2 regions of the Streptomyces sp. KMM 9044 genome follow, and region 1 is predicted to be linked to the other one. Evidence: predicted binding sites of a transcription regulator. Region 1 holds the regulator's gene; the other holds the start of a gene.
What was found. Region 1 encodes HrcA, which represses chaperone genes, less so after heat shock. Its sites were predicted from a motif close to TTNGCACTCNGNNNNNCNGAGTGCNAA; they were not measured.
Positions count from the first base shown of each region.

Region 1 (7,692 bases):
CCCTTGGACGCCATGGACAGCAGCCTGCCACCGCCCCCCGGCGTGACGGTAGGGCGCATACGGCCACCGCGCACTACCGTGAGCGGATGCGCAGCGAACGCCGGCTCAGGAGACTCGTCGTGGACGGTTCCGTCGCGGGCGGAGCGACCGCCCACCTGTGGTCGGTGCGCCATCGGCACAGTACCGAGGAGTCCTGTCAGGAGGTGCTCTCGCTGCACCGGGGCGAAAGGACGACGCGCCTCGTGTTCCGGGGCAGTGAGGGCCGTTTCGTCCCCGACGGCTTCCTGCACCCGGGGTGCGTGGCCCTCGGGGGACAGGCGGGGCTCAACCTGCACGAGCCCGGTGTCGTACGGGCCTTCGCCGACGAGGCGGCCCGGCGCGGGCTGCTCACCGGGTCCGGGTCCGGGTTCGCGGAGCTCGACGGCTGGGAGCTGTTCCCGGCGGTCGCCGCCACCCTCGCGGCGGACGGCTGACCTGTGCCGTCAGGACCAGCGGCCCGTGCGGGTCAGGAGCACGGCCGTCGCCGCGGTGCCGGCGGTGGAGGTGCGCAGGACACTGCGGCCCAGGCGGTAGGGCTTGGCGCCGGCCTGTGCGAAGAGCTCCAGCTCCTCCGGCGATACCCCGCCCTCGGGGCCGACGACCAGCACGATGGTGCCGAAGGAGGGGAGTTCGGCGGTCGCGAGGGGTTCGGTGCCGCTCTCGTGGAGGACGGCGGCGAAGTCGGCTTCGGCGAGAAGTGACGCGACCTGCCGGGTCGTGGCCGCGTCCGCGACCTCCGGGAAGTGTGTCCGTCGGGACTGCTTGCCCGCCTCGCGGGCCGTCGCCCGCCATTTGCCGAGGGACTTCAGCCCGCGCTCGCCCCGCCACTGGGTGACACAGCGCGCCGCCGACCACGGCACGACCGCGTCGACGCCGACCTCGGTCATCGTCTCCACGGCCAGCTCGCCCCTGTCACCCTTGGGCAGGGCCTGGACGACGGTGAGCCGGGGCGACTCCACGGGCTCCTCGACGACGTCGCCGAGGCGCACGATCAGCCGGTCCTTGCCCTCGGTGCCGGTCACCTCGCCCTCGGCCCGACGGCCGGCGCCGTCGGTGAGGACGACCCTCTCCCCTGCCCGCAGCCGCTTCACGGAGACGGCGTGCCGTCCCTCGGGGCCGTCGAGCACGTGGTGGTCAGAGCCGTCCGTGCCGAAGTCGTCCACGACGAAGACCGGGGCGGTCATCGGGCACCTCCCGCCGACAACGCGTTCCGGGTGGCGGTGAGTTCGGCGGCCAGCGCCTCCACCAGCTGCCCGGCGGGCAGCTCGCGGGCCATCCGGTGGCCCTGTCCCGCCCACAGCGCCATGCCCTGCGGATCCCCGGCGGTGGCGGCGGCCTTGCGCAGCGGGGCGGTCAGATGGTGGACGTCCGGGTAGGCGGCGGGGGCGTACCGGCCGTGCTCCCGCAGGAAGCGGTTGACCAGGGCGCGGGCCGGGCGTCCGGAGAAGGCGCGGGTCAGTTCGGTGCGGGTGTACAGGGGGTTGGTCAGCGCCTGCTTGTGCAGGATGTGCGCACCGGACTCGTGCGTGGCGAGGAACGCCGTGCCGAGCTGGGCAGCCGAGGCGCCTGCCGCGAGGACCGCGGCGATCTGGCTGCCGTGCATGATGCCGCCGGCCGCGACGATCGGGATGTCCACGGCCTCCCGCACCTGGCTGATCAGGGACAGCAGCCCGATGCCGGAGCAGTCCGTCTCCGGGCAGTCCCGGTGGGTGCCCTGGTGGCCGCCGGCCTCGGCGCCCTGCGCTATCACCGCGTCGGCACCCACGTCCTGAACGGCCCGCGCCTCGTCGGGGGTGGTGGCGGTGGCCAGCGTGAACGTGCCGGCGCGGCGCAGGGCGTCCAGGACGTCACCGGCGGGCACGCCGAAGTGGAACGACACCACCGGCACCGGGTTGTCGAGCAGGACGGCGAGTTTGACGTCGTAGCCGTCGTCGCGGCCGCTGTCGGGGTCACCCAGCTCGGTGTCGTACCAGGGGGCCTCACCGGCCAGCTGATGGGCGTAGACGCCGACGGCGGCGGGGTCGGGGGTCTCGGGCTGGGGCATGAAGACGTTGACGCCGAAGGGGGACCCGGTCAGCCCGCGCAGCTGTTTGATCTCCTGGTACATCCCGTCCGCGGTCTTGTACCCGGCGGCCAGGAACCCGAGCCCTCCCGCCTCGGACACGGCCGCGGCGAGCGGTGGCACGGCGACTCCGCCCGCCATCGGGGCCTGCACCACGGGGTGCCGGAGGAGGTCGGTGAGGGCCAAGGACATGACGGCATGTTGCCACGTCCTTCGGACATCTCCGAATTGGATCGGAGAAGGACCACAACCGAATCGGGAACGGGTCCGAACCGGCCCCGGAAGCCGGCCGCGCCCTGGGCGCGGCCGGCTTCCAGGGCCACCGCGGGGACCTCGTCCGGTCCCCGCCCGTCAGCGCCCGTTGAAGGCGTCCTTCAGCCGGGAGAACAGGCCCTGCTGGCCCGGCTGGAACTGGCCCAGCGGGCGCTCCTCGCCGCGGAGCTTGGCGAGTTCGCGCAGCAGGCGCTCCTGTTCGGGGTCGAGCTTGCCCGGGGTCTGCACCTCGACGTGCACGATGAGGTCGCCCCGGCCGCCGCCCCGCAGGTGCGTGACGCCCCGGCCGTGCAGCGGGATCGACTGGCCGGACTGCGTGCCGGGCCGGATGTCGACCTCCTCCATGCCGTCCAGCGTCTCCAGCGGCACCTTGGTGCCGAGGGCGGCCGCCGTCATCGGGAGGGTGACCGTGCAGTGCAGGTCGTCGCCGCGCCGCTGGAACATGCTGTGCGGCAGCTCGTGGATCTCGACGTAGAGGTCGCCGGCGGGGCCGCCGCCGGGGCCGACCTCGCCCTCGCCCGCCAGCTGGATCCGGGTGCCGTTGTCCACACCGGCCGGGATCTTCACCGTCAGGGTGCGGCGGGAGCGGATCCGTCCGTCGCCCGCACACTCGGGGCACGGGTTCGGGACGACGGTGCCGAAGCCCTGGCACTGCGGGCAGGGGCGCGAGGTCATGACCTGGCCCAGGAAGGACCGGGTGACCTGCGAGACCTCGCCCCGGCCGCGGCACATGTCGCAGGTCTGCGCCGTGGTTCCCGGCGCCGCGCCCTCACCGCTGCACGTGGTGCAGACGACCGCCGTGTCGACCTGGATGTCCTTGGTCGTGCCGAACGCGGCCTCGTCCAGCTCGACCTCGAGGCGGATCATCGCGTCCTGACCGCGGCGGGTGCGCGAGCGCGGACCGCGCTGCGACGCCGTGCCGAAGAACGCGTCCATGATGTCGGAGAAGTTACCGAAGCCGCCCGCCCCGAAGCCTCCCGCGCCGCCGCCTGCTCCGGCCTGCTGGGTCGGGTCGCCGCCGAGGTCGTAGACCTGCTTCTTCTGCGGATCCGACAGGACCTCGTAGGCGGCGTTGATCTCCTTGAACCGCTCCTGGGTCTTCGGATCCGGGTTGACGTCCGGATGCAGCTCGCGGGCGAGTCGCCGGAAGGCCTTCTTGATCTCTTCCTGCGACGCGTCCCGGCGCACGCCGAGTACGGCGTAATAGTCGGTGGCCACTTACGACTCCGCCAGGATCTGTCCGACGTACCGTGCCACTGCGCGTACCGCTCCCATCGTTCCCGGGTAATCCATGCGGGTCGGTCCGACCACGCCGAGCTTGGCAACCGCCTCGCCGCCCGAACCGTAGCCCACCGACACGACGGACGTGGAGTTGAGTCCCTCATGGGCGTTCTCATGACCGATACGGACGGTCACGCCCGGATCCTTCGCCTCTCCGAGCAGTTTGAGGAGCACCACCTGCTCCTCGAGCGCCTCCAGGACAGGCCGGATCACCAAGGGGAAATCGTGCCCGAAGCGGGTCAGATTGGCGGTGCCGCCGATCATCAGCCGCTCCTCGTTCTCCTCGACCAGCGTCTCCAGGAGGGTGGAGAGCACGGTCGAGACCGTACCGCGTTCCTCGGGGTCGAAGGCCTCCGGGAGGTCCTCGACGAGGGACGGTACGTCGGTGAAACGGCGGCCCGCGACACGGCTGTTGAGCCGGGCCCGCAGATCCGCCAGGGACGCTTCGCCGACCGGCGCCGGGCAGTCGACCATACGCTGCTCGACCCGTCCGGTGTCCGTGATCAGCACCAGCATGGCGCGCGCGGGCGCCAGCGGGAGCAGTTCCACGTGCCGCACGGTCGAGCGGGTCAGCGACGGGTACTGCACGACGGCGACCTGCCGGGTGAGCTGCGCGAGCAGCCGCACCGTGCGGGCCACGACGTCGTCCAGGTCGACGGCGCCCTCCAGGAAGTTCTGGATGGCGCGCCGCTCGGGCGCGGTCATCGGTTTGACGCCGGCGAGCTTGTCCACGAAGAGCCGGTAGCCCTTGTCGGTGGGGATGCGCCCGGCGCTGGTGTGCGGCTGGGCGATGAAGCCCTCGTCCTCCAGGGCCGACATGTCGTTGCGCACGGTGGCCGGGGAGACGCCCAGGTTGTGCCGCTCGGTGAGGGCCCTGGAGCCGACGGGCTCCTCGGTGCCGACGTAGTCCTGGACGATGGCACGCAGCACCTGGAGCCTGCGTTCACTGAGCATCACGCACACCTCCAAAAGCCGTCCGCCCGGTCCGTTCCCTGGATGCCCTGGCACTCTTCGCACGCGAGTGCCAGACTCCCCGCCCAGTGTACGGCCGGGGGGTACTCCCCGGGCAAGGCCGGTACCGCGCGGTCGCGCCGAGAAAGCCGTAGGCCGTTAGCGTCACGGTATGACGGTGGCTTGGGAAGAGTCGGGATGGGAAAGGCTGGCGCCGGGGGTGGGGCGGTGCCGGCTTCCCGTGTGGGACTGCACGGTGGGACTCGTCGTCGGGGCGGACGCGGTGCTGCTCGTGGACGCCGGTTCGTCCCTGCGCGAGGGCGCGCGGTTGCGGGCCGGGGCGCAGTCGCTCGCCGGGCGGCGTGTGACGCATCTCGCGCTCACCCACCCCCACTTCGACCATGTGCTGGGGGCCGCGGTGTTCGCGGGTGCGGAGGTGTTCGGCGCGGTGGGGCTGGACACGGTACTGGCCCGGGGGCGCGAGGAACTGCTCAGGGACGCGGTGCGCCACGGCCTGGACAGGCGGGCCGCGGAGGAGGCCGTGGACGCGCTGGTCCGCCCCCGGCACACGGTGTCCGGCGAGTGGACGCTCGACCTGGGCGGTGGACGGCCGGCGCTGCTCGCGAACGTGGGCCCGGGGCACACGGCGCACGATCTCGCGGTGCTGGTGACCGGCGACCCGAAGGTGGTGTTCTGCGGCGACCTGGTGGAGGAGTCCGGCGAACCGCAGGCGGGCCCCGACTCCGTCCCGTCGCACTGGCCGTCCGCTCTGGACCGGCTGCTGGCCCTGGGCGGCGAGGACGCGGTGTACGTCCCCGGCCACGGCGCGGCGGTGGACGCGGCGTTCGTACGGACCCAGCGCGACGCCCTCGCGGCCCGCTCCGGCGTGTCGTGCTGAGTCATCGGCCGAACGGGGCCTGCTTCTCCTATCGTCATCGGAATGCGCCCGTACTCTCCTGACCTGACCCCTGGGTGGAAGAAGTCCCGGCCCGTCCCCGAGGTGCCGGCCGAGTCCGGTCTGGTGGTGGAGGAGCCCGGCAGCGGATTCTGCGGCGCGGTGATCCGCTGCGAGGCGGGCACGGTGACCCTGGAGGACCGCTTCGGCAAGCACCGGGTGTTCCCGCTGGAGCCGCGCGGGTTCCTCCTGGAGGGCCATGTGGTGACGCTGGTGCGGCCGGCCGCCGGTCCGTCGCGTCCGGCCCGTACGGCGTCCGGTTCGGTGGCCGTCCCGGGCGCACGCGCGCGCGTGGCACGCGCCGGGCGCATCTACGTCGAGGGACGCCACGACGCCGAACTGGTCGAGCGGGTGTGGGGCGACGACCTGCGCGTCGAGGGCGTGGTCGTGGAGTACCTGGAGGGCGTCGACGACCTCCCGGCGATCGTCGAGGAGTTCGGTCCTGGCCCGGACGCGCGGTTGGGGGTCCTGGTGGACCACCTGGTGCCGGGTTCGAAGGAGTCGCGCATCGCCGAGGCGGTCACCCGTGAGCACGCCCTGGTGGTGGGCCACCCCTACATCGACATCTGGGAGGCGGTGAAACCGTCGTCCCTGGGCATCCAGTCCTGGCCCCGCGTCCCGCGCGGCCAGGACTGGAAGACGGGGGTGTGCCGGGCGCTGGGCTGGCGCGTGGCGAACACCGGCGAGGCGTGGCAGCACATCCTCGGCTCGGTGCGCTCGTACAGGGACCTGGAGCCCGCTCTGCTGGGCCGGGTGGAGGAGTTGATCGATTTCGTGACGGCTCCGGCCTGACGCCGTCAGTCCTCGGGTGCCTGAGCCCGTCCGGCGTTTGCGGACGAGGCCGTTCAGGCCGGCTGCGGGGTCTGGGGGCGCAGCCCCCGCAGGAGGGGAACGGGTGAGGGCCGCGGGGGCGAGAACCCACTCCCCGGGACCCCCTTCAGTCCACCAGGTCCCGCACCACCGCGTCCGCCAGCAACCGCCCCCGCAGGGTGAGGGCTGCCCGGCCCTCGTCGTACGAACTCTGCCGAAGCAGGCCGTCCGTCAGGGCGCGGCGGGCGGCCTCGAGGCCCTCCCCGCGGAGCAGCGACAGCGGAACGCCCTCCTTCAGGCGCAGTTCCAGCAGGACGCGCTCCACCCGGCGGTCCTCCTCGGAGAGGATCTCGCGCCCGGCCCCCGGTGAGCGCCCTTCGGCCAGGGCGGTCGCGTACGCGCCCGGGTGCTTCACATTCCACCAGCGCACCCCGCCCACGTGCGAGTGCGCCCCCGGGCCGGCGCCCCACCAGTCGGCGCCCCGCCAGTACAGCTCGTTGTGCAGGCAGCGGCCGGCGTCGGAGGTGGCCCAGTTCGACACCTCGTACCAGTCGAATCCGGCCGCCGACAGGGCCTCCTCGGCGATCAGGTACCGGTCGGCGTGGACGTCGTCGTCGGTCATCGGGACCTCGCCGCGCCGGACGCGCCGGGCCAGCTGGGTGCCCTCCTCGACGATCAGCGCATACGCCGAGACATGGTCCGGCCCGGCACCGGTCGCCGCGTCGAGCGAGGCCCGCCAGTCGTCGTCGGACTCGCCGGGGGTGCCGTAGATCAGGTCGAGGTTGACGTGCTCGAAGCCCGCCGCGCGCGCCTCGGCGACGCAGGCCTCCGGGCGGCCGGGGGTGTGCGTGCGGTCGAGGACCTTCAGCACGTGCTGCCGGGCGCTCTGCATGCCGAAGGAGATCCGGTTGAAGCCGCCCGCGCGGAGGGTCTCCAGGTAGGCCGGGTCGACCGACTCCGGATTCGCCTCCGTCGTCACCTCGGCGTCCGCCGCGAGCCCGAACGCGTCGCGGATCGCGGCCAGCATCCGTACGAGGTCGCCGGCGGCCAGCAGGGTGGGCGTGCCGCCGCCGACGAACACCGTGCGTACCTCGCGCGGGTCGTCGCCGAGCACCTTGCGGGCCAGGCGGACCTCGTCGGTCAGGGTCTCGGCGTAATTGTCACGGGAGGCGAGCACGCCCCCGCTGCCGCGCAGCTCGGTGGCGGTGTAGGTGTTGAAGTCGCAGTAGCCGCAGCGGGTCGCGCAGTACGGCACGTGCAGATAGAACCCGAGGGGGCGGCCTGCGGCCCCGGCGAGCGCGGACGCGGGCAGCGCGCCGTC
Region 1 is NZ_CP113910.1:5,155,209-5,162,900, reverse strand. Features, by position in the region: gene HUV60_RS23220 (hypothetical protein) at 1-14, opposite strand, end outside; gene HUV60_RS23215 (hypothetical protein) at 87-473, shown strand; gene HUV60_RS23210 (16S rRNA (uracil(1498)-N(3))-methyltransferase) at 483-1,223, opposite strand; gene HUV60_RS23205 (nitronate monooxygenase) at 1,220-2,293, opposite strand; gene dnaJ (molecular chaperone DnaJ) at 2,453-3,592, opposite strand; gene hrcA (heat-inducible transcriptional repressor HrcA) at 3,593-4,609, opposite strand; gene HUV60_RS23190 (MBL fold metallo-hydrolase) at 4,779-5,504, shown strand; gene HUV60_RS23185 (DUF3097 domain-containing protein) at 5,547-6,353, shown strand; gene hemW (radical SAM family heme chaperone HemW) at 6,499-7,692, opposite strand, start outside.

Region 2 (7,692 bases), 810 kb from region 1:
GCAGGCGTACTGCCTCGTCGGGCAGTTCGAAGGAGTTCAGGGCACGGCCGAGCAGTCGCGCGAGATGCTCCTCAGGAGACTCGGGCGAGTCGGCTGGTTCGTGCGCTGCCGTCTCGTGCGGAACGCTCAAGGTTCCTCCCGGCGTCGCTGCATGTCACCTAGTGGGTGCATACCGTAGCCCCTCGGGCGGACATCATGTCCGGGAACTGAGAAAACGTACGGCATCGCAACGGACGGACCGCGCGAAGAATTCCCGTCCGTCCCCGCCGGGCACCCGTACTCCCTGTTCAGACGCCACCCCTGCCGCTCGCCGCCGACCCGTCGGCCGCCGGTCACGCACTCTGCTCAGCGGTCGGCTTTCTCCGCTCATCGGACATCCCGCCGACCCGCCCGACTCCCCTACGCTTCCCCGGCCGGCGCGCCACACGCCTCCCCGCCCGGTTCGTCATACGACTTTCCGTACGCCTGTCCGAACGGTCGTCCGTGCCGCCTCCCTTCCCCTATCCGTACAACTCCTCGTGCGACGGCCAGGTTCCGCCCGGCCCGTCCACCGACTCGGCTGCGCGCAGGGCCCGTACGATCGCCCGGGTGACCAAGTCGGCGCCCGCAGCGAGGATCTCGTTCAGGGCGAGCGGGTTCGCGGCGTCGAGCGGGCGGGCGCCTGTGGCGAGGGTGAACACCGTGTCCCCGTCGTTGAGCAGGTGCACCGGCCGCACCGCCCGCGCGATGCCGTCGTGCGCGGTGCCCGCCAGCTTCTGCGCCTGCGCCTTGGACAGGTCCGCGTCGGTGGCGACCACCGCGAGCGTGGTGTTGAGCGGCTGCGGCCCGTTCTGCTCCGCGATGCCGGAGAGCCGCCGGACCGCCGCCGCGTGCACCTCCGCGTCCGGATGACGCACCCGGCCGCCCTGGAAGAACTCCCCGTACAGGATTCCGGTTTCCGGGTCCAGCGCCGACCCCGCCGCGTTGGCCACCACCAGCGCGGCCACCGTGATCCCCGAGTCCAGCACCGTGCTCGCGGTGCCGATTCCGCCCTTCACCGCTCCGACGACGGCCCCCGTACCGGCGCCCACGCACCCCTCCGGCACCCGCGCCCCCGGCGAGGTCGCCGCGGCCGACTCGACCGCCGCACGCCCGGTGGACGCGTCCGGCCGGGCCCCGAAGTCCCCGCCCCGGCCCAGGTCGAAGACGCACGCGGCCGGTACCACCGGCACCACATGCGCGGGATCCGGGCCGACGCGCACCCCGCGCCCCTGCTCCTCCAGCCAGGCCATCACCCCTGACGCCGCGTCCAGTCCGTAGGCGCTGCCACCGGTCAGGACGAGAGCCTCGACCCGCTGCACGAGGTTGCGGGGATCGAGCGCGTCGGTCTCCTTCGTACCGGGACCGCCGCCGCGCACATCCACGGCGGCCACGGCCCCGCCCTCGGGCGCGAGCACCACCGTGGTGCCGGTGAGCAGGCCGTCGCCGGTACGGGTCGCGTGTCCCACCCGCACACCGGCCACATCGGTCAGAGCGTCAACAGTCATGGCGTCAGTCTCGCGCGGTCGCCGTCGGAGCGGGGAGCCGCCACCGGGAGCAACCGGGGAGAAGGCACCGGGGAGAAGGCACCGGCGAGAAGGCACCGGCGAGAAGGTACCGGCGGGGAGCCGAGGGAGAAGCCGCCGGCCGGGGAAGGTTCCACCGGGGCCGTACTCTGGGCGTATGAGCACTGTCCCCGATCCCCGGCCGCGCGAGCCGGAACCCGAGCTGGTCTTCGACGATCCGCTGGACCAGCCGTCCGCAGACGACACCGACCGGGGGTGGGGCGACCGCCCGTCCGGCGACAGCGCGTCGGATCTGAAGCGCTTCCTCGACGAGAAACCGCCCCACCACATCTGACCCGGGTGCCGTGCGGGCCGGTGCCGGCTATCGCTCGCCGTACCCCGGGCCGTCACCACGTCCCGCGCCCTCGTCGCGCCGCGGGCCGCGCTGTGCCACCAGCTCGTCGCGGATCTCCTTGAGTACTTCGAGCTCGGATATCTCGATGATCTCCTGCGTGTCCTCCTTCGCCTTCCTGCGGGCCTCGACCCGGGCCAGGTACCGGGCCATGGGCATCACCATCAGGAAGTAGACGACCGCGGCCGTGACCACGAACTGGAGCGTCGCGCCGAGGACCGAACCCCACAGAATCCTGACGCCCGTCGCGGCGTCGCCGGTGCCCGTGCAGGGGCCCTTCAGGCACGAGCTGTAGGTGTCCAGGTTCTGCGTGCCGAAAGCGCCGACCAGCGGATTGATCATCCCTTTCACCACCGCGTTGACGATGTTGGTGAAGGCGGCGCCGATGACCACGGCCACAGCCAGGTCGATGACGTTCCCCCGCATCAGGAAGGCCTTGAAGCCCTGCCAGATGCTGGTTTCGTTCTTCTCGCTCACCCCGGGGCTTCCTTTCGTATGTGTGACGCCGGGAACCAAACGCTCCGCAACCTACGTCAGAGCTCCGCCGAACCGTGCGGTTGGGTCCCTTGAACGAGGCACTCGACACGGGCCCCGCGCCATCGGCCGAGAAGGGCCGGCTCACCACAGGGTCACCGCCAGTTGTGAGGTGGTGCTCGCGCCGGCGAGGCCGGCCGCGGTGGCGCGCGGAACCGACAGCACCACCAGCGCCCCGCCCGTGCCCGTGTCCTCCAGTGGTTTCGGCACCTCGGCGACCCGCGCCCCACGGGCGACCACCCGGGCCCCACCGTCCGTCCCCCGCTCCCCGGCAGCGACGACATCGACCCGGTCGCCCGGCCTCAGCAGCCGCACGGTGGCCGCGTCGGCGATCCGCACCGGCGCCGTGACCCGCGCTCCCGCGCGCTGCGCCCGTACGGCACGGTCTCCCGTGGACGCCGGCCCGGCGTGGGTGCTCGAAGCGCCGTCGGGATGCCCGCGCGGCCGGTCCGCGTCCCGGGGGCCCGCCGCCACCAGCGCCACCGCCGTGACGACGAGCCCGACCGCCGCTGCCCGCCTCCGGTGCCGGACCAGCCGAGCCGACCGAAGAAGCCCGCCCCGTACCCGCACCGGCGCGAAGTGCGGCACCTCGCAACGCGGCGGGACACCGGCTCCGGGCGGGTGCGGGACAACGGCGGGGCGGGAGAAAGGGGGCGCGGGGGAGGGAGACGGAGAAACGGAGGGGAGGGACGGAGGAAACTGCACGGGACCACCACCTGCGACGAGGGAACGGCTTGCGGACCCCACGATGGGGCTTCCCGCCGTTCTCCGTCGGAGCCTGTGGACAGACCACAGCCTGTGGAAAACTTCCTCACCCGAACGTGCGCCGCGCCGCGAGCCCCGCGACGGCTGCCCCCCCCGTCGGCCCTACGGCAGAGCGAACCCCGGATCCACCCCGCCCAGCGCCGAGGCGCACGGGCAGTCCCGTCCCTCCGTCGCCGGCAGCGCCGCCACCGTGTCGAAAAGCACGTTCCGCAACCGGTCCACGTTGTCCGCGAACACCCGCAGCACCTCGTCGTGCGAGACGCCCTCGCCGGTCTCGGCACCGGCGTCGAGGTCGGTGACCAGGGCCAGGGACGTGTAGCAGAGCTCCAGTTCACGGGCGAGCGCCGTCTCGGGGTGGCCGGTCATGCCCACCACCGACCAGCCCTGCGCCTGGTGCCACAACGACTCGGCGCGGGTGGAGAACCGAGGTCCCTCGACCACGACCAGCGTGCCGCCGTCCACCGGCTCCCAGTCCCGCCCGCGCGCCGACTTCAGGGCGGCTGCCCGGCCGACAGGGCAGTAGGGGTCGGCCAACGACACGTGCGCGACGTTCGGGACGGTGCCGTCGGGCCGGGGCAGCCCGTCGAAGTAGGTGTTCGCCCGGGACTTCGTACGATCCACGAGCTGGTCCGGGACCAGCAGTGTCCCCGGCCCGTACGCGGGCCGCAGCCCGCCCACCGCGCACGGCCCGAGCACCTGGCGCGCGCCGACCGACCTGAGCGCCCACAGGTTGGCCCGGTAGTTGATCCGATGGGGCGGCAGATGGTGACCGCGCCCGTGCCGGGGGAGGAAAGCGACCCGCCGGCCGGCCAGTTCACCGAGGAAGAGGGAGTCACTGGGCGCCCCGTACGGGGTGTCCACCTGAACCTCGGTCACGTCGTCGAGGAAGGAGTAGAAACCGGAGCCGCCGATCACGCCGATCTCGACGTTCGCCTTGTTCGCCATGCTCCGCACCCTAACCGGCCCCGGAAACGCCGAGGACCCCGTCGTCGTACGACGACGGGGTCCCGCAGGGGAATTCGGCCTCAGGCGGCGCGCAAGGATCCGGCCTCAGGCGGCTGTGCTGCCGGCGGTGCTGCTGCCGGCACTGCCGGATCCGGACGACGAGCCGGAGCCCGGGTTCGAGCCGGAGCCCGAGGAGGACGAAGCAGAGGAGGACGAGGAGGGCTCGGAGGACGAAGACGAAGACGAACCCGTCGACGAACCGGCCGTCTTCGACGCCGTGGCGCTGCTCGACGAGGAACCGCGGCTGTCGTTGCGGTAGAAACCGGAGCCCTTGAAGACGATGCCGACCGCCGAGAACACCTTCTTCAGGCGACCCTGGCAGTTCGGGCACTCGGTAAGAGCGTCATCGGTGAACTTCTGCACCGCCTCGAGGCCCTCGCCGCACTCGGTGCACTGGTACTGATAGGTGGGCACTGTCTTCCTCCTGGCACTCTCACTCGATGAGTGCTAACGATCGTCAATGGTAACCCGTGCCGCAAGTGGTCGGCGTAACGCACGTCACCCCGCCGCGGTGGCGGCGGGAGCGTGACCGCCGTGAGGACGGGCCTTCGCGTGTGCCCGGCCCGTGCTCCGCGCGGACCCCGGACGCGTCCTCGAGCGTGTCTTCGCAGGCGGGAGCCATCTCCGGGGAGCCGCCACCACCCCACGCGTGCGCGCGGGCGGGCCTGGAAAGGGGCCTGCCCGGCGCCCTTCGCGACGGCCTGCCGATGCGTCACATCTCACTGACCCCGACGGGGTCGCGCCGGGCCGCGCCGCGCGTGACCTCGCGGGTCGTCCGGGGCGGCGCCAGCCGTGACCGCAGGGCCAGCAGCGTCACCAGGGCGAGCACGGTGCCGCCCATCGGCACCAGGAACCCGGCGCCGGTCCAGAGGCTGTCCTCCAGTTGCCCGGAGACCGTGACCGCGGTCGCCTGGCCGAGGGCCACCGCGCCGGTCAGCCAGGTGAAGGCCTCGGTACGGGAACCGGCCGGGACCAGGTCGTCGACCAGCGTGTACCCGGTGATCAGGGCGGGTGCGATGCACATGCCGACCAGGAGACCGAGACCGGCGAGGAGCAGCGCGGAGTGGGCGGTCCACAGGGCGGAGGCGGTCACCGCGAGCGCCGCGTACCCGATGACCAGGCGCCGCTGGGGGGCGGTCTTCCAGGCGATGGCGCCGCAGGCGATGCCGGAGAGCATGTTTCCCGCGGCGAAGACGCCGTACAGGATGCCGTTCAGCCCGGGTTCGCCGATCGACTCGGTGTACGCGGCCAGCGACACCTGCATGCCGCCGAAGACGGACCCGATGCCCAGGAAGATGACGATCAGGACGCGCACCCCGGGGACGCGCAGCGCAAAAGCGTGCTCCACGCGCGCGTGCCCGCGGGCGGCCACCTCGGGCTGTGTGCCCTTCTGAGCGGCGAACAGCAGACCGCCGGTCAGGGTCAGCGCGGCCTCGGCCACCAGGCCCGCCGCCGGGTCCACGGCCGTGCACAGGGCGGTGGCCAGCAGCGGCCCGACGACGAAGGTCAGCTCGTCGGTGACGGACTCGAAGGCCGCCGCCGTGGTCATCAGCGGGGAGTTCTTGAGCTTGACGCCCCAGCGGGCGCGCACCATGGGCCCGACCTGGGGCACCGAGGCGCCGGTGGGCACGGCGGCGGCGAACAACGTCCACAGCGGGGCGCCGTTCAGCGCCAGCGCGGTCAGGGTCAGCCCGGACAGGGTGTGTACCAGGACACCGGGGACGAGGACGGCGCGCTGTCCGTGGCGGTCGGCGAGCCGGCCGCTGTAGGGCGCGAACACGGCCATGGCGACGCCGGTGACCGCCGCGACGGCGCCGGCCGCGCCGTACGAACCGGTGGTGTGCTGCACCAGCAGCACGATGGAGAGGGTGAGCATCGCGAACGGCTGGCGTGCCGCGAAGCCGGGGAGCAGGAACGTCCAGGCGCCGCGCGTGCGCAGCAGTCGGCCGTATCCCGGACGGGAGGTGGCCGCAGGGTCCTTCGACGTGGTGACCGTGGATGCCACGGCCCGTGCCTTTCTGCCGCCTGGTGGCGCGGGGGTCCCTGGTGTCGGGCGCGCCGAGAGCTGTCCTCTTGCGCTGACTGCGGTAGATGCCGGTGCCACAGCTCAGGGCGTGCCGGCCGCCATACGGTCGCGCCAGCTCTGCGTCAGGCAGAGTTGGTTCGATCTGGGTATCGCTTGCATGGTACAGGCGGTCCCAGGTATACACAGGCGCCAGGCGCTTGTGATCCTGTGAAAGTGGGCGCAGGAGTGCTGCGGCCCTGTGAATGACGGGTTGTGCCCGACCCGCGCGAACGACGCCGGAAGTGACGTTTCAGCCCCCGCCTCCGCTCCTCCGGTCGCCCCCGGGCCTCGCCCCGTCCGCCCCCAGCCAGCCGGCCAGTTTGCCGCCGCGGCCCACCGCGCGGAGCCGGCGTTCGACCGCGTCCCGGACCGGGTCGGTGGCGACGACGAGCAGTTCGTCCCCGCGCCGCAGGATCGTCGTCGGTCCCGGAACGAACGAGGTGCCCCCACGCACGACGAGCGTGACAGCAGCCCCCTCCGGCAGCCGCAGCTCGCCGACCTCCACGCCGTGCATTCTCGATCCCTCCGGGACGTCGACCGACAGCAGATGTCCGCGCAGCCGCTCCAGGGGCGCCGACTCGATGCCCAGGTCGGCGGCCTCCGCGCTCTCGCCGAGCCGCAGCGTGCGGGCCAGCCACGGCAGCGTCGGTCCCTGGACGAGGGTGTAGACGACGACAAGGATGAAGACGATGTTGAAGATCGACCGGCTGCCGGGAACGCCCTGGACCATCGGAATCGTCGCCAGGATGATGGGCACGGCGCCGCGCAGCCCGGCCCAGGACATCAGCGCCTGCTCCTGCCAGGGCACCCGGAACGGCACCAGGCACAGCACGACGCTCAGCGGGCGGGCCACCATGGTCAGCACCAGCCCGATGATCAGTGCGGGCACGATGTCGTCACCCAGCTCGTGCGGGGAGACCAGCAGGCCGAGCAGGACGAACATGCCGATCTGGGCGAGCCAGCCGAGCCCTTCGGCGAACCCGCGCGTGGCGGGCCAGTGCGGCAGCCCGGCGTTGCCCAGCACCATCGAGGCGAGGTAGACGGCGAGGAAGCCGCTGCCGTGGGCCATGGCGCCCGCCGCGTAGGCGGTGGTGGCGATGGCCATGACGGCGATGGGGTAGAGACCCGAGGCGGGCAGTGCCACGTGCCTGAGCCCCAGGGAGCCCAGCCGGCCCACGGCGAGTCCGATGACGGCGCCGATGGCCAGCTCCAGGGCGATCTCGCCGAGCAGGACGTACCAGTGCTCGATCGGGCCTGCCGTGGAGAAGGCGAGCACCAGGATGACCACGGGGGCGTCGTTGAAGCCGGACTCGGCCTCCAGCGTGCCCGTCACCCGTCCGGGGAGCGGGATGCGCCGCAGTACGGAGAAGACGGCCGCCGCGTCGGTC
Region 2 is NZ_CP113910.1:4,344,882-4,352,573, forward strand. Features, by position in the region: gene HUV60_RS19635 (DUF6227 family protein) at 1-130, opposite strand, end outside; gene HUV60_RS19640 (P1 family peptidase) at 501-1,526, opposite strand; gene HUV60_RS19645 (hypothetical protein) at 1,702-1,878, shown strand; gene mscL (large conductance mechanosensitive channel protein MscL) at 1,906-2,412, opposite strand; gene HUV60_RS19655 (hypothetical protein) at 2,554-3,057, opposite strand; gene HUV60_RS19660 (S-methyl-5'-thioadenosine phosphorylase) at 3,337-4,179, opposite strand; gene HUV60_RS19665 (FmdB family zinc ribbon protein) at 4,285-4,653, opposite strand; gene HUV60_RS19670 (MFS transporter) at 4,952-6,244, opposite strand; gene HUV60_RS19675 (potassium/proton antiporter) at 6,555-7,692, opposite strand, start outside.
Region 2: HUV60_RS19665 (FmdB family zinc ribbon protein) is a predicted target of HrcA. The motif match lies at 4,664-4,690, and genes of this name have one in related genera.